4 regions of the Vibrio spartinae genome follow, and region 4 is predicted to be linked to each of the others. Evidence: predicted binding sites of a transcription regulator. Region 4 holds the regulator's gene; each other region holds the start of a gene.
What was found. The regulator PurR, encoded in region 4, represses purine synthesis genes. The targets are predictions, from matches to a motif close to TNANGNAAACGTTTNCNTNA.
Positions count from the first base shown of each region.

Region 1: a site for PurR is predicted at 1,097-1,116, ahead of glyA (serine hydroxymethyltransferase). Genes of this name have one in related genera too.
Region 2: a site for PurR is predicted at 2,806-2,825, ahead of OCU60_RS12880 (uracil-xanthine permease family protein). Genes of this name have one in related genera too.
Region 3: a site for PurR is predicted at 2,081-2,100, ahead of OCU60_RS07760 (phosphoribosylaminoimidazolesuccinocarboxamide synthase). Genes of this name have one in related genera too.

Region 1 covers NZ_AP024907.1:1,041,194-1,045,733, reverse strand. Annotated here, with positions in the region: gene glyA (serine hydroxymethyltransferase) at 1-1,042, opposite strand, end outside; gene OCU60_RS04880 (YitT family protein) at 1,363-1,968, shown strand; tRNA gene OCU60_RS04875 (tRNA-Tyr) at 2,158-2,242, shown strand; tRNA gene OCU60_RS04870 (tRNA-Tyr) at 2,296-2,380, shown strand; gene gmhB (D-glycero-beta-D-manno-heptose 1,7-bisphosphate 7-phosphatase) at 2,600-3,148, opposite strand; gene metN (methionine ABC transporter ATP-binding protein MetN) at 3,472-4,506, shown strand; gene OCU60_RS04855 (methionine ABC transporter permease) at 4,496-4,540, shown strand, end outside.
Region 2 covers NZ_AP024907.1:2,886,604-2,891,143, reverse strand. Annotated here, with positions in the region: gene ushA (bifunctional UDP-sugar hydrolase/5'-nucleotidase UshA) at 1-814, shown strand, start outside; gene ybaK (Cys-tRNA(Pro) deacylase) at 924-1,445, shown strand; gene OCU60_RS12880 (uracil-xanthine permease family protein) at 1,523-2,764, opposite strand; gene OCU60_RS12875 (DUF2066 domain-containing protein) at 2,951-4,315, shown strand; gene wrbA (NAD(P)H:quinone oxidoreductase) at 4,386-4,540, opposite strand, start outside.
Region 3 covers NZ_AP024907.1:1,750,229-1,754,768, forward strand. Annotated here, with positions in the region: gene OCU60_RS07755 (hypothetical protein) at 352-729, shown strand; gene OCU60_RS07760 (phosphoribosylaminoimidazolesuccinocarboxamide synthase) at 840-1,949, opposite strand; gene OCU60_RS07765 (hypothetical protein) at 2,224-2,634, opposite strand; gene OCU60_RS07770 (tetratricopeptide repeat protein) at 3,043-4,119, opposite strand; gene OCU60_RS07775 (OmpA family protein) at 4,183-4,540, opposite strand, start outside.
Region 4 covers NZ_AP024907.1:2,401,705-2,406,244, forward strand. Annotated here, with positions in the region: gene cmoM (tRNA uridine 5-oxyacetic acid(34) methyltransferase CmoM) at 1-730, opposite strand, end outside; gene elyC (envelope biogenesis factor ElyC) at 818-1,648, shown strand; gene purR (HTH-type transcriptional repressor PurR) at 1,954-2,964, shown strand; cyclic di-GMP riboswitch class I at 3,107-3,192, shown strand; gene OCU60_RS10490 (TfoX/Sxy family DNA transformation protein) at 3,321-3,911, shown strand; gene glgA (glycogen synthase GlgA) at 4,047-4,540, opposite strand, start outside.

The sequences.
Region 1 (4,540 bases), 1.4 Mb from region 4:
CAGAGTTTTTATTCACTGTCATATTCGCGGCACCGAGCGCTGCATCCGCTTCTTTACCCGTGATATCTTTATCGATTAAATCAACTAAGAACAGGTGGTTTTCGGTACTATTTGAGACGATTTTATAGCCGCGAGCTTGGAACTGAGCAACCATCGCTTTGGCATTTTGAACGACACGTTCCTGATACGCTTTAAATTCTGGTTCCATTGCTTCTTTGAACGCAACGGCTTTTGCCGCAATCACATGCATCAGAGGACCACCCTGACCACCGGGGAATACAGCAGAGTTCAGTTTTTTGTACATGTCCTCACCAGCGCTTGACAGAATCAAACCACCACGAGGACCCGCCAGAGTTTTATGTGTTGTGGTTGTCACAACGTGAGCATGAGGAACCGGCGTTGGATAAGCACCAGCAGCTACCAGACCGGCCACATGAGCCATATCGACAAACAAGTAAGCATCAACTTTATCAGCAATTTCACGCATCCGAGCCCAATCAACAATCTGTGAATAAGCAGAAAAACCACCGATAATCATTTTCGGCTTGTGTTCAACAGCCAGCGATTCCATTTCGTCGTAGTTAATCTGACCACTTTCATCAATGCCATAAGGAATCACATGGTAGTGTTTACCGGAGAAGTTAACCGGAGACCCATGTGTTAAGTGCCCCCCATGAGCCAGACTCATCCCTAAAACCGTATCGCCGGGATTCAATAATGCCATGTATACAGCGCTGTTCGCCTGAGACCCGGAGTGAGGCTGGACGTTTGCATATTCACAGTTAAACAGTTGACATGCACGTTCAATCGCTAATGTTTCAACTTTATCGACATACTCGCAACCACCATAATAGCGCTTACTTGGATAGCCTTCTGCATACTTATTGGTCAGCTGAGAACCCTGAGCTTCCATGACGCGTGGACTGGTGTAATTTTCTGAAGCAATAAGTTCAATGTGCTCTTCCTGACGAAGAGTTTCTTCTTGAATGGCTGCGAAAAGATCCGCATCATAATCAGCGATATTCATATCACGCTTAAGCATCTGTATCTCCTGACTCAGATTGACTGGAAAGTTTAATAAAACGACATTCTGACTTAACGCAAACGTTTTCGTCACTTAATTTGGCGCGTATTCTACCTAAATTGATTTATGTCATAAAGCCCAAATAGACAAATTATCATGCAGTTTTTTCATGATACCGAAAAGTCACACCATGATCGCATCACGCGTGTCAACTTTCAGGTTTACATGATGTAAAGAACCAAAGACATAGGTTTACCTGAATTTACTGCTGCTAGCTACCGAAAGCATCACCTTTTCTTTAGTATTCTCCGCAATTATCCCAATACTTTTGACCCTCAATGGAAAAACACACATTTCAGGAAGATATCATTGCCATGATGACCGGGAGCTTTTTGGTTGCTCAGGGAATTATGTTTCTGCAGGCAGCACATGCCATTACCGGGGGGACTGCCGGATTAGCATTATTATTCAACCAGCTAACGCCCTACTCTTTTGGTGTGCTGTATCTGTTATGCAATGCGCCTTTCTATTTGCTCGCCTGGAAACGGTTTGGTCGCAGGTTTACGCTAAACAGTTTGATTTCCGGACTACTGGTCTCCTTGTTTACCGACCTATTTTCACACTTCATTCGGTTAACAGATGTCAATGTCATTTACTGTGCTATCACAGGAGGACTTTTGATGGGGCTGGGAATGTTGATTCTTTTCCGCCATCGTTCAAGCTTAGGCGGATTCAATGTCTTCTGCTTATTGATTCAGGATAAATTCGGGATTTCTGTGGGAAAAACACAACTATGCATTGATGCATCAATTGTCTGTGCATCCTTATTTTACCTGTCCCCAGCAATAATTGCCGTCTCAATACTCAGCGCGGCTGTACTCAATATTGTGCTGGCGATGAATCATAAACCATCCCGATATTCTGTCACTTACGGTTCATCATAAACAATAAAGTGCGTAGATTTTGCCTTATATATCCTGATGTTGAATAAGAAATAGCACATTTGTCCAAAAAGACATCACTCAGTCATAAATTATTAGAAAAGTCTTTACAGACTGCATAGGTTTGCTATGATGCGCCCCGCACCGAAGAGATGTTTCGGGAATATGTCTTCAATACAAAGTGCACACCCTGGAGGGGTTCCCGAGTGGCCAAAGGGAGCAGACTGTAAATCTGCCGGCTCCGCCTTCGATGGTTCGAATCCGTCCCCCTCCACCATATTCAAAATGTTTGAATCATTGTTGATCTGATTCAGGCATGAACAAAACTCTGGAGGGGTTCCCGAGTGGCCAAAGGGAGCAGACTGTAAATCTGCCGGCTCCGCCTTCGATGGTTCGAATCCGTCCCCCTCCACCATATAGAAAAGCCAGCATATCGCTGGCTTTTTTTCTATCTTTATTCAGGCAATTCACCCACATCGGATTGAATGACTGTGGCGATGCCAGATTCAATACCGACCTCATACTGCGATAAATGCCAGCAAAGAGACACGAACGAATCAATCGCCTCCCCGCTTTATGACATTCAATATGATATCAACTCAATTTTTCTGTCCCGCGTCCGGATAACAAGCCATCACGCCAGATAGGCTGGTACATCTTTGATGCTATCAAGAACCACATCGGCAAGTGATTCCCCATCTTCAGTCACTGGTTTTCCGGTGCGAACCAAAATTGAAGTGCCAACTCCTGCGGCCTGAGCGGCAATCAAGTCTGATGGTTTATCACCAACCATCACCGAATTTGCCATATCGATGTCGAGAAAATCACGCGCCGAGATAAACATACCGGGCTGGGGTTTTCGGCAATCGCAGTCCTGCTTATATTTACCGAGACCATGTTCTGGATGGTGAGGACAATAATAAATCCCATCCAACTCGACCGCGTGATCAATGAAATTCCAATCCATCCACTGAGTCAGGCTCAAAAAGCGATCTTCGCTAAACAAACCTCGCGCGATCCCCGCTTGATTGGTGACGACCACTAAAAGATATCCCATATCCTTCAAGCGTTTTGTTGCCTCAAAAATCCCATCAATGAAGTGGAAATCATGTTCATCATGAACATAATCACTATCAATATTGATCACACCATCGCGATCCAGAAACACTGCTGGTTTAGCCAAAGCTTTACCCCATCCGACTAATTAATGTGGGTTATTATACTCAAACTCACTGCCGGAGATACACCCAAATCCCCTTTGTATCGCGTTTCAGTTTTTTGATTGCTTTTTTCCGCACAAATGACGACAATGGTCCTTTTAGACGTCTAGACGTCGAAAATGATTGACTTCATTATCATGAAGCCATAGCATCCACTACCAAATCGCAGGTGTTGTTCTGGTTGAATACGATATCATCTCTCAACACACCATGCCTTAGCATGCAATTCGTCATCTGAGGCGGAATTCAATTAATAAACTAAAGTACGTCCTAGTCAGGGTTTCTAATGATTGAAATAAATCACGTCAATAAAATGTTCGGTCAAGGCGATAATCAAATACTCGCTCTGAAAGACATTAATCTCCATATCCGGCAAGGGGCTATTTTTGGGGTAATCGGCTCTTCCGGTGCAGGGAAAAGTACGCTGATACGCTGTGTCAATATGCTGGAATCCCCCACAAGTGGTGAAGTCATTGTTGACGGTGTTGACCTGACCAAATTGAGCGCAGCTCAGCTCTGTCAGGCCAGACGCAATATCGGTATGATCTTCCAGCATTTTAATCTGTTATCATCCCGAACTGTATTTGACAATATTGCCCTGCCGCTAGAACTTGCGGGTCATAATCAGCAATATATCCATAATAAAGTGGATAAATTGCTGACACTTGTCGGCCTTGACGACAAGAAACAAGCCTATCCATCCAACCTCAGTGGCGGGCAAAAACAGCGCGTCGCCATTGCGCGCGCATTGGCGAGTGACCCCAAAGTGCTGCTATGTGATGAAGCCACCAGTGCACTGGATCCGGCCACGACCCAATCGATTTTACAACTGCTCAAACAGATTAATCGCCAGTTAGATATCACGATTTTGCTGATTACGCATGAAATGGATGTCGTTAAAAGTATCTGTCACGAAGTCGCAATCATCGGCGACGGTGAGTTGGTTGAAAAAGGCAGTATCAGCGATATTTTTGCCCATCCGAAAACAGAACTCGCTCACCAGTTTATTCGTTCAACACTGGATTTATCGATTCCGGAAGATTATGAAAGTCGTCTTCATCCGGAACGCATTCCGAGTGGCTATCCACTCGTTCGAATGGAGTTTACCGGTGCCACGGTTGATGCCCCGTTGGTTTCACATATCTCACGGGATTTTAATGTGGATGTGAATATTCTCAGTTCTGATCTCGATTATGCCGGCGGTGTTAAATTCGGCATGTTGGTCGCAGAACTCTTTGGAGAAGATGCACTCACTCAAGCCGCAATCGAATATCTCCGTTCACAGCATGTAAAAGTAGAGGTCCTTGGATATGTCAATTAACCTCATCGTTGACTGGGTCAGTCAAAACAGTCAT
Region 2 (4,540 bases), 480 kb from region 4:
GCAAAACGGGACGTACATTGTTCAGGCGCATGAGTGGGGCAAATATGTCGGTCGGGCAGACTATGAGTTCCGCAATGGTCAGCTGAAGATGGTCAGTTATCAACTGATACCGGTCAATCTTAAGAAAAAAGTGATGCACAATGGCAAGAAGCAGCGCGTGTTGGTCGATGAACAGATACCAGAAGATCCAGCGTTACTGAAGTTTTTGACGCCTTACGAAGAGAAAGGCAAGGCTAAATTAGAGCAAAAAATTGCCACAGTACAAGGGCGTCTGGAAGGTGACAGAAATGTGGTGCGTTTCCAGCAAACCAATCTGGGTCATTTAATCGCCATGGCACATCAGGATAAAGTCAACGCTGACTTTGCTGTGATGAACTCCGGTGGGGTTCGGGATTCCATTGAATCCGGGGATGTCACTTATAAAGATGTGCTGAAAGTACAACCTTTTGCCAATATTATCACCTATGTCGATATGTCTGGTGCCGAAGTGATCGACTATCTGAATCAGGTTGCGACCAAACCCGTTGATTCGGGGGCCTATGCGCAGTTTGCCGGTCTTTCCATGACGGTCAGTGCTGCTGGTGTGTCTGATGTGAAAATTGGTGGTGCGCCGATCCAGATGACACAAACCTATCGGTTTACTATTCCAAGCTTTAATGCTGCTGGTGGCGATGGGTATCCAAAACTGACGGAGCATGTCGGCTATGTGAATACCGGATTTGTCGATGCTGATGTTTTAAAAGAGTATTTACAGACCCATAGTCCTGTTGATGCTTCGTTATATCAGCCGCAAGGTGAGATCACCTATCAATAAAAAGTGTTTGACTCGGATTCCCGAGTGATTTTTACTTGAGGCGGCAAAATTGCCGCCTTTTCCATTTCTGAAGGCGGCACATTGCTTGATTGATAAAAAGGACTGACGTATGACTCCTGCAATTCGTTTGGCAAAGAAAAAGAAAATTTCTCATATAATCCATCAGTATGAACATGATCCGAATCATACCAGTTTCGGGCTGGAAGCGGCTGAAGTGCTCGGGCAGGATCCGAAGCAGGTATTTAAGACATTGCTGTTCGCTCTGAACGGAGAACCTAAAGCGTTGGCTGTCGCGATTATTCCGGTTGAGCAAAAGCTGAATTTAAAACTGGCGGCAAAAGCGGCTGGTGTAAAAAAAGCGGAAATGGCAAATCCTGACATTGCACAGAAAATAACGGGGTATGTGGTTGGTGGCATCAGCCCACTCGGTCAGAAGAAAATGTTGCCGACATTTATTCACACCAGTGCTGAGAACCAAGAAACGATTTGCGTCAGTGCGGGTAGGAGAGGGCTGGAAATTGAATTAGCCCCTCGGGATCTGGCGGATCTGACCCGCGCAAAATTTTTACCACTGTGTTTAGAGAATGGATCGTGTTTAGAGAGTGAATCTACAGGGTTGGAACATCAATAAACCACCAACATTTTCAAAGCGGATAAAAAATCCCGGGCGTTAACGCTCCCGGGATTTTTCATGGGAGATGCGGTGTATTAGTCTTCCATCTGCGCATTGTCAACGACATGGTTTTCGCCCAAGTCATTTGGCAAGATTAGATTTAATAAGATAGCAACGACACCACAGAGACTGATCCCCTGCAAGCTGAACTCACCAATACCGAAGGCCATACCGCCAATACCAAATACCAAGGTCACCGAGACAATCACCAGATTTCTTGATCGGTGCAGATCAACATGATTCTTGATCAGGGTATTCAAACCGACCGAAGCAATGGAGCCGAATAACAAAATCATAATACCGCCCATCACTGGTACGGGGATGGTTTGGAGTAAAGCGCCGAGTTTGCCGACCAGCGCTAAAATAATGGCAGTCACGGCCGCCCAAGTCATAATCACGGGATTGAACGCTTTGGTGAGCATGACTGCACCAGTGACTTCACTGTAGGTTGTATTGGGTGGTGCTCCAACCATTGCTGCTGCGATGGTTGCAATGCCGTCACCGGCAATAGTGCGGTGCAGACCCGGTTTTTTCAGGTAATTTTTGCCGGTGACATTGGAGATAGAAAGAATATCCCCCACATGTTCGACGGCCGGTGCAATGGCAACCGGAATCATAAACAGAATGGCATTAATATTAAATTCAGGCATGGTGAAGTGGGGGAGTGAGAACCAAGCCGCATTCTCAACCGCTTCAAAACTGACCACATCAAAAATCAGGCTCAGTGTATAACCGGCAATAATGCCACCGAAAATCGGGAGCAGTTTAAACATGCCGCGGGCAAAGACACTGATGAGAATTGTTGTAAACAACGAAACACATGAAATCCAGAGGGCCACCTGTCCATCAATTAATTGAATGGAACCATCCCCAGTTTTTCCCAGTGCCATATTGACGGCTGTTGGGGCAAGCCCGAGTCCAATCACCATAATGATTGGGCCAATGACAACGGGTGGCAGAAGTTTATGGATAAAATCTGCGCCATTGACTCGGATTAATCCGCCTAGCAAAACATAGACGATTCCGGCAGCAACTAGGCCACCCATTGTGGCAGGTATGCCCCAAGCTTGAACGCCGTAGAGGATTGGTGCAATGAAAGCGAAAGAAGAAGCGAGGAAGATAGGGACGGAGCGACGGGTGATAAGTTGAAAAAGAAGGGTTCCGATACCGGCGCCAAAGAGAGCGACGTTTGGATCGAGTCCCGTGAGTAGCGGAACCAGAACCAGCGCGCCGAATGCAACAAAGAGCATCTGCACGCCTAATATGGCATTTTTCATGTTTTTTCCCTGATTAAGACAAATTTTGAGGATTCTATCACTTATTGAAACGTTTGCCATGCTTCAAGGATGCTATTTTTTGCCAGGGGGGAGCAGGAATATTTGTCATTGTGGCAGGGTTTTCTTGCCGGGAAACCAATAGTTGCTTATGATCGGGACACGATTGTTGATGTATTTTGGATTACTATGCGAAATTTCGCTTGTCTGATTTTGTTATGCCTGACTTTTTCCGGTTATGCGGCAACTCAGGTCAATATTTATCGTTCGGAAGTCACGCTTGATCAAGAGCAAGATGAATCCCAGGCTCGAATTCAGGGCATGGAAAATGTGATTATTCGGGCGACCGGGGAGCAAGACGCTGTAAATAACCCAGTGGTTAAGAAAGCGCTGTCTCGAAATCGTCTTTATTTGTCTCAGATTAGCTATGGTCAGAAAGATGATCAAAAGATAGTCAAAATGCAGTTTAGTGCCAAGCAGATACGGACATTGCTGACTCAGGCACAACTCCCTTTCTGGCCGGTAAAACGAGCCACTATTCTCGTCTGGTATGTTGAAGATCAAAACTTTCAGCGTAATATCGCATGGGAAAACGTTGCGAATGCGAATGTTCAGCAATTGAAACAACTGGCTGAAAAACGGGGGTTGCCTCTTATCGTCCCTGTCGGTGATTTTGACGATATTACCAGTATTGAAGCATCGGATATCTGGGGTGAGTTTCTTCAGCCTATTCGTGATGCGAGTGAGCGTTATCATCCGGATGCAATTTTGATTATTCGGGCTCAGTCAGACACGCTGAACTGGAAGCTCTACGATCAAACACCAGAAAAACTGTTAGATATTTCGGTGCCACCAATGAGCGGGCGTTTAAATGGTAACGATGAACTCGCACAGTTGATTCATCAATTAACGCAATATTATGCCAAGAAAAATCGGGTGGTGGTTGCTGGGCAATCGTCCCATTCGATGATTCTTAATGTGAAACATTTAAGCCGGGCCGTTCATTTTTTCAAACTGGAACAAGCGCTCAACCAGCTCAGCTCTGTAGCGAGTGTCGATGTCATCCAAATTCAAGGGGATGAGGTAACATTCCGGGTTCATCTGTTAACCACTCAGGAAGAATTTGAACAAGAGCTTGCTTCACTCAATTTGATTGAACAACTGCCTAAGCCCGATGGCGAGATGGGATTCGATGAACAACCCGCTACGCCTTCTCAAGCGGAGCAACACTCTTTATCTGAAGAGACAGCCGTTAACGGAACAGTGACTGACCAAGCGCTGCCTGAGCAACCATTGTCTGAGAAAAAATTGTCTGAGCAACCACTATCTCAACCATCGCCCGAAGGGGACGCGCTTAAGAATTCGACGGGAAATAAGTCCGTGAATGATGTTGATTCTCAGGTGATGGTCAATCCGCCAGTAAACCTTGGCCGATCTTCATTGCAATATCAGTGGCGTCAGCACCCTGTGACCGAGCAATCAGATGATGATTCTCAGGCAGAGGCTTCAGGAGATACGGTGTCCCAGGGTCAGATGCCTCAAGATACACCGTAACGATATATGTCATTAAAATAGATGTGAAAACAAGGGCTATTCAGGCCCTTATTTTTTTGAACGCGACGGTTTATGTATTTGTTGTGGCAGGATTGAGTCGAATCGATAATGCGGCAAGACGCTGACCAAGTCGTTGCGCCAGTGTTTTTTCTTCTGCGCTCAATTGACCGGATACCGCGGCATGATGGCTGGCACCGTATGGTGTGCCCCCGCTTTGAGTGGTAT
Region 3 (4,540 bases), 650 kb from region 4:
AGGATGATGAAGGGAAACGGGACAAATTTTACGGGTACTCCTGTCGGTTGTAAATAGAGGCAATTTGAAGTTTCCCTCATTCTCGTAGGTTAATTGGCGGTTTTTTTTGAATATGGTTTACCAATATTTGCATTTTAGTGAATAAATATAAGTTTATTTGTTAAACAAAATATGAATCATTCATCTCACCAAGCTAAATATTTGTTCAATAGTTGTTATTTATATGCATCTGATAGAGCGTTTTTATATATGTTTTCGGCCATAAAATACCGTTTTTTTATATTCTATTGCTATAAACGGATTGGCGGATCATAGTGTGTCTATGGTGCTGTCACTTTCGTGGGGGGCGAAATGATTCAACCGACCCGAGTCCGAGGTGTATTTGATTACACCGCATTCTTAGATGTTGCATGTCATAAACATTGGACACTGTTTGAAGCCTTCTTTCATACAGAGCGCGTTGCACATGATGAATCATCACAAACGACCCGTCAGGCATTAGCCCCGGATGAACGTTTGTGGAAGAAAGCATTGCAAAATCTGTCTCTGGGACGTAGTGATCAGGAAAATCTGATGATCTTGTCAAAGTTGGCAAGATCAGAAGGAATTGAGGCGTTACAAGTGATGATGCCTTATGCCTTGGATGCACAACAGTTGCATGAGATTGAAACGCTGGGGTGTCATACGACACAGCGGGTTGAGGTTGATGAACTGTTGATTGAGTGGTGAATCGAAGTGAGATTACCGTTGTTTGAATCCGCTCATCGTCAGTGTTGTGATGAGCGGATGATATCGATCAACGGATTGATGTAATCCATAGCGGTTCTGCTATTGAAGCATTATGCAGGCTGAATGAGGCCATATTCCCGGTCAAGTATCTCAATAATTTCTTGTTTTGGATTGTTACTCAGATGGATGGGCTGACCCGTAATCTTTTCGGCAATCCCCGTATAAGTTTCGGAAATGTCCTGTAATGCTTTCAAGGGTAAAGCATTGTCTCTGGCGAGCGCTTCTCGCTCAGGCATGCGTGTTTTGTTCAGCAGAATGTCTGGGTCTGGGAAGTAGTTCAGCAAAAACTGACGGAAGCCTTCTTTTGAATTTTCAACGATATGGCCGGCAGCATATTGCTGAGCATCCCAGATTCTGGATGAATCCGGTGTACCAACTTCATCCATATAAATGAGTTTATCTTGCCCCTGAGCATCGGTGACATAACCAAATTCAAATTTGGTGTCGACGAAGATCTGGTCAATATCAGCGAGCGTCTGGCTGATCACATCAAAGCCTTCTTTCAGTAACTTCTCATATAAACTGATATCTTCTGGCTGACGGAAGTTAAATGCGGCGTAATTTGCTGCGATATCTTGTCGGCTGATGTTGACATCATCGGCCTCTGGAACACCGGGAATTCCTTTGAGAATGCCTTTCGTTGATGGTGTGAACAGCAATTCAGGCAGTTGCTTATCTTTTCCTAACCCTTCGGGAAGCTGAATACCGCAGAATTCTCGCTCACCTTTCTCGTAGGCCCGCCACATTGAACCCGTGATATAGCTGCGGCAGATGGCTTCAATTTTAATCGGTGTGGCTTGCTGAACAATCCAGACAAACGGGTGGGGGATATCAAGAATATGGCTGTCTGCCAGACCGTGCTGGCGAAATAGTTTGAACCAGTGATTGGAAATTGCGTTGAGAGCAGCGCCTTTTCCCGGTACTCCGGCGATACCACCTTCAGCGTGCCAGATACAGTCAAAAGCAGAGATACGGTCACTGATGACCATAATTGCCAGCGGGGCATCTGCTGCGACGTTGTAGCCTTTTTGTTGAATCAGGCGACGGCTGTCTTCTTCAGTTAACCAGTAAACGGAACGAACTTTTCCACTATGAACGGGTTTGCTGGTGCGAATGGGGAGGTCGTCATTGACGGCGAGAATTTGATCGGCGAGGCTCATTCAGACATTCCTATCTAAAAAGTAATCGGTTCAACTGACAGATACCCGTTGACCAGACACAGAGTGACAAACATTACGGGATATCCGATTTCTGAGCGCATCATACCAGAACTATTTTTCACTGCCAGAGAAAAAGCAAACGTTTGCTTCAAGGGGGGTATTTTCAACCAATCACTGATCTAAAAAAAATCCCCTGTGTAGAGGGGATGAAATGGTGATTGCAGTGTTCAGTGGTGATGTTGAGCGTTTTGGTTGCCGGAATGAGTCGCTGGAATCAATGGTAGTGGCGGTTTGGATCCGCCACAAAGAAAATCTCACAGTGGTATTGTTGACCCAACTGTATGAGCTGTTTCCGCGCCTGTTCGGTGAGTCGTTGTGAAGCCACGATGGCGCAGGCATTGCCTGATAGGATGGCTTTACGAATCACATGATACTCATCCATCGTCTTTGAGGCTTTCAGTTGCACAACTTGATGACCCGGAATCTTGTGTGAATCGAGTGAGCGTAGATCCGGCCGGTAGGATTCCGATGTGACCAGAATCCACTGTGGCAGTTGAGAGAGCTGTGCTAAACGATCATACAGATAGCTTGCCATTGCGTCATATCGGGTCGCATTTTGGGGCGAGTGGTGACCGGTATAGTGGTGCAATCCGGATGAGTACATCAAATCATTCAACAAACGCATAATACTGATTCCTTATACATGCTGTATATATATACAGTATTTTATATTGAATGACTGATCAAGTAGGAATTGGTGTAAATTCGTACTTTTCTGTTATCAAGATCTCATTACTGAATATTTCCTGTTCGTGAATGCGAACTGGAATCGAGAAAATCCAATCGGACACGCCTGTCTGTCAGCGGTGGTGACAGACAGGCGCGGGACTGAGCAAGGGAACTGGTGTTTCACTGCTGAGTAATGGTGGGGATTCGGCTTTGAGTTTTGAGCGAGTGACTTATCGTAAAAAGGCATATCGCGTTGTTGTATTGTCGTGATAAGCGGTTTGACTGATGCAGACAACGACTACTGCACAGTCATGGTTTCGGGTGTTATTGTTTTATTGCGCTATTGTTTTATTGCGCTATTGTTTTATTGCGCGGAGGTGCTTTGCTGATGTGCTAATAGTGATTTTAATGCTTGATTTAACCGTTTCATCTCTTCATCACTGCCTTTCATATCCGGGTGATAAATCTTACTCAGCTGTTTATAACGCAGTTTGATCTGTTTGACATCTGGTATTTCTGTGACTGAGAAGCCAAATAAAGCACATGCTAAATCGAGGCTATTCGGGCGAGCTGGGGGCTGTTTGGGTGGCGTTTGTTGTAAGCGCTTCATCTCTTGAAACAGCATGGTCATTTGTTGTTTTTGTTTGCGAATCGTTTGTTCCTGCTGCTTGATTTTTTGCTGTTGTATAGTGGTACCAGACTGAACCTGTAACGGCTCTGACGGTGGTAGTTGAACCTCAGGGCGAGTTGATTCCGCTGTTCTGAGCTGTTTTTTGAGTCGAATATAGACAACTCCCAGTAAAGTCAATGCTAGCATCAGTACGGCTACAATCACGCTGGATATGATCTGAGGCAGCGTGAATTGAGCAGCATCGGCTTGAGCATTATTGAAACGGACCGGAGAAATTGTGGTATCGGGGGCTTGAGCATCTTCGAGTGCTTTTCTCCGCGAAATTTCTTTCATTCGGCGGTGATTGAACTGTTGTTCGAGTAACTGGCTGTAGCGTTGCTCTGCTGTTGGATTAGACAATCCTGCAATCCGGTACCAAATCAGTGCCTGAGTTTCACCCGACAGATCCGTCACTTGTTCATAGAGTTGACCCAGTTTGAACTGTGCTGTCGTGTCGCCTTGTGTTGCTAAGCGAGTCAGCCAATAGATCGCTTGTGTTTTATCCGGTGTGACACCGACGCTGCCATTAAGATAAGCATTCGCGACTTGTAATTGCGCCTGCTTATGGCCATTTTCAGCGGCTTGTTCCATCCAGTAAAAAGATTGTTTGGGGTCGGCTTTCACACCTTGTCCCTGTTGATAATGCAAGGCAAGTTGGTACTGTGCGTTTTTGTCACGCAAGATGGCTTGCTGGCGTAGGGTATTGATGTCGGCGGCATATGCAGATGCAAGAACCAGCAACAAACATATCAGTAATAATCTCAATCGCACGCCTGACCCCTAAGGTTGATATTCCGGATTCAGCGTAATTTCTGATCCGGAATATTTGTCAGTTTATTTCAGTGGTAGGATCTGTATTTCAACCCGTCGGTTACACTGTCTTCCCTGCGGTGTACTATTGGTGCACAGAGGGTGGCGCTCGCCAATGCCCCGAGCAATCGCCCGACCGGGAGCAACGCCTTGTGAGACGAGATACTGACGTACCGATTCTGCCCGTTTTTCTGATAAGACTTGATTCGTGCGGTCGCTACCAGTGCTGTCGGTATGGCCATCAATGACTAAACTGGTTTCGGGATATTCCACTAAAATTTTAGCCACACCATTTAAGGTATTGTGAATCGAAGCATTGAGATGGTAATCGTTGGTATTAAAACCGATTCCGTTTTTCATGCGTAAACGAAGCTGATGTTCT
Region 4 (4,540 bases):
GCTCTTGCCGACATAATTGTCTTTCAAGCGCCAGTACATCTTCTTCAGTGTATTCCCCCATATTCTGGCGATTACCAATGTAATCACTGAACGAGCGAATACCACTTTTACCTTCAATACTGAATCCACAAGCTTCTATCCATTGATAAACCACTTCTGGATTCAGGCCTTGTTGCGGCTGCAACTTAAATCGTTTGCGATATGGCATACCATCCAACACATGGGGAATATTCCCGCATATGACATTTTTCAGCACTAATCCGTGATGATTGTAAAACATGATAGATGCAACGCCACCGCTCCGGACCTGAGTCAGTAATTTTTCCAGCGCATCCTTCGGATCAACTAACCACTCCATCACGGCATGAAACATCAAGAAGTCAACCGGATCAGTAAGATGCTGTTGCATATCCTGCACTGCCGCATGGACAAAGCGATACTGCGCAAGCAGACCATTTTTTTCAATATCGGTTTGCGCCAACTGCAACATTTCAGAAGAAAGATCACATAATGTCACCTGATGTCCCTGCTTCGCGAGTCGCTGCGATAGCTGTGCCAGCCCGCCACCGGCATCCAGCACCGAAAGTGGGAGCTGTTCCGGAGGAAATGATGTTAAAATAGTTTGAATATCTTCCCACACGATGGTCTGACGGATCATACCTTTGTCAGAGCCATATATATTTTTTGCAAATTTGTGGGCAATATCGTCGAAATTGCGATCTTCAGTCACAGTAGCTTGAGTTATGATAACGAATCGTGCTGCTATTCTGTCATAGGAATGGCAGGAATAAAGAGGATTATTCGTTTTTAATCTCAATTGCTGTTTTTTCGGACTATTTCTTATATGTTTGAGCTTAAAAAAATCATAGCTGCATTAATGATGCCCCTTCCCGCCTTGCTCATCATCGGTTTTATTGGCCTCATGATGATTATGTTTTCAACAAAAAGGAAAACCGGTTGCCTGATTGTTCTGTTCTCCTACACGTTGCTGTTTCTAGCATCATTTCAACCCGTTTCAGAACGCCTTCTCGCACCATTGGAACGCAAGTATTCAGCCTTTTTACCCGTTGAGGGTAGCATTGACTACATCATGGTTCTCGGCAGCGGTCATGTCGTTGATGACCAACTCCCACCGACATCTCAACTCAGTCGCTCAGCACTGATGCGACTTACCGAAGGGATCCGAATCATGCGGATGTATCCGGGATCTCGCCTGATTCTTTCCGGATATGCGGGTGGTACCCGATTCAGTCATGCCCGAATGCTGGCAAGAGTTGCCTTATCACTCGGTGTAGCAAAATCAGATATCGTGTTACTGGAAAGTGCCAAAGATACTTGGGAAGAAGCCCAGTTAGCCGCAAGTTTTGTCGGACCACGAAAATTAGTGCTCGTCACCTCTGCCAGTCATATGGATCGCGCGTTGCATGAATTTCAATCTGCCGGACTCAATCCGATCCCGGCACCGACCAACTACCTGTCCTATAAAAATATAGTGCAACCGTGGATAAAATATGCGCCTAAGGCGATTTATCTCGAGCAGACAGAAAAATATTGGTATGAAACATTGGGAAGGTTTTGGCACTATTTGAAAAACTGGGTCGCCAATCAGGAAGCGACCGTCGCTGAACCGTTGCAACAAGAGCCATAGCATGATGCTATCTCTTCATGTGAATCAGACTCTCAGTCTGGATTCAGCAGTCGCGTGGGATGAATGCTTCATTTTAATTGCTATTACTGAATCGGCAGTCTAAAATTCGCGATTAAAGCATATTCTATACCAGACAAAAACCGCTAAATTTAGCGGTTTTTGTCCTTATTGCAGTATAACCTCAGAATATTATTTCTGTACGGGTTATCCGATTATACAAATAGATAATATCTTCATAACTAAACATTCAATTGTAATTTGCTCCGAATTGCTGGATCTTCAGCATAAGCGACAGGACAATACCTATGGCTACGATAAAAGACGTTGCCCGCTTGGCGGGAGTTTCAACAACAACAGTTTCACATGTAATTAACAAAACTCGATTTGTGGCAGAAACGACTCAAGAGAAAGTCATGGCAGCCGTGAAGACACTGAACTATGCACCAAGTGCTGTAGCTCGGAGTCTGAAATGCAACTCAACGCGCACAATCGGCATGTTAGTGACCCAGTCTACCAACCCCTTCTTCTCTGAAGTCATTGATGGTGTTGAAAGTTATTGCTACCGACAAGGCTACACGCTCATCTTATGTAATACCGGTGGCTTATATGAAAAGCAACGCGACTACATTCGGATGCTGGCTGAAAAACGGGTCGATGGCATGTTAGTCATCTGTTCTGACCTGACTGCCGAGCTTCTAGAAATGCTAGAAGCCTATAATGATATTCCCAAAGTCATCATGGACTGGGGACCTGAAAGCTCACAAGCCGACAAAATCATCGATAATTCAGAAGAAGGTGGCTACCTTGCAACCAAGTACCTGCTTGATAAAGGTCACCGCGATATTGCTTGTCTGAGTGGACATCTATCAAAGGCAGCTTGTCAGGAACGGATTCAAGGATTCTATAGAGCCATGGCTGAAGCAGGCTTGACCCCAAATGAAAACTGGATACTGGAAGGCAACTTCGAATGTGATACGGCAGTCTTGGCTGCAGACAAAATTATTGCGATGGATGAACAGCCCACTGCCGTTTTTTGCTTCAATGACACGATGGCTTTAGGACTCATGAGTCGCTTACAACAGAGAGGCATCAAGGTTCCTGAAGATATATCGGTGATCGGTTATGACAATATTGAGATCTCTGAATATTTTTCTCCGCCATTGACAACCATCCACCAACCGAAACGTCGGGTCGGGAAAAACGCTTTTGAAATCTTATTGGAACGGATCAAAAGTAAAGAACATGAACGCCGTACGTTTGAAATGCATCCTGAAATTGTGGAACGCAATACCGTTAAAGATTTAAACAAAAAATAACACTAAATTAACACCCCATTGGAAAGTGGTCATTCCTCCAACCACTTTCTTTCTATTGATAACCTTTATTAATTGGACTAGAATCACACATTGTGGAGTGGTTATTCGTATAGTTGCTTCATAATTCCGTACTGGAAAAGTGTCACGCACAGGGCAAACCATCTGAAAAGATGGGACGCAAAGCCTCCGGCCTAAACCATGAAGATGGTAGGTAGCGGGGTTACCGATGGCAAAAATGCATCTCATGTTCGTCAATCATTTGACGTTCTGTTAACATATCTTCTGCATTCTTTTGCTACATTCTCGGACCTGACTTTGGTGGCGTATTCATTTAAAAATACACCGAGACGTAAAGCATGGATAAACCAATTCTTAGAGATTCAATGCGACTTTTTGAACAATTAGGTCGTGTCAAATCACGCTCAATGTTCGGCGGGTTTGGTATTTTCGTAAACGATATAATGTTCGCTCTTGTCGTTCAAGACAAACTACATATACGGGCAGACAGTCACTCACTGGAAACGTTTAAAGCAAAAGGTTTTGAACCTTATGTGTATACAAAACGTGGCTTTCCTGTTGTGACTAAGTATTTTGCACTTCCTGCAGACTATTGGGATGATGTGGACACGATTTTCAATATCGCGAAACAAGCCTATTTGAATGCAAAAAATGAAAAAACGACCCATGTAGAGACAAAACCGAAACGATTGAAAGATCTGCCTAATCTTCGTTTAGCAACCGAACGGATGCTACGCAAAGCAGGGATTAATTCAGTTGAAGAGCTTCATCAGAAAGGTTCTCTCAGCGCATATAAAGCGATTTTGAGCTCTCATCCTTCTACACAGCCACCATTAGAGCTCTTATGGGCATTAGAAGGTGCGATCGAAGGAAAACACTGGTCTGTAATTTCTCAGGCAAGACGCGACGAGCTAGCTCGGCAAATTTAATTTATTGAACAATATTTATACTATCGTATACATTTTTCAGAGTATACAACGCCCATTTTCTCGTCGAGCCAGAACAAAAAAGCACCGTCAACGGTGCTTTTTTTTACTCAATCGTTTTTCTCAATAGAATAAGAATCAATGCATATGTGAGTAGCCCATCAGTGCGGCTTCATACATCCGGACATACTGTTGAGCAGAATCTTCCCAACGAAAATCTTGCTGCATCGCACGCAGCTGTATATCTAACTTTTTCTCTGGTTGCTGCAAATAGAACAGTAATGCACGCTGCATACAAATGAGTAATGCTTCCGAAGTCGGTTCAGCAAAGCTGAATCCTGTCGCTTTATCAGGAAAATGGTCATAGTCAAAAACGGTGTCTTTCAGCCCACCGACCTCTCGGACAATCGGCAGCGTGCCATAAGCCATACTATAAATCTGATTTAATCCACACGCTTCAAACTCAGAGGGCATCACAAAGAAATCCGAGGCAGCTTCAACCAAATGAGCGAAACGGTTACTGTAAGCATCAACAAACGCAAATTTTTGTGATGATGTCGCAGAGATCTGGTGCAGACGATTTGCTATTTCCGGCTCCCCGGTTCCGACAATCACCAATTGCACGTCATTTC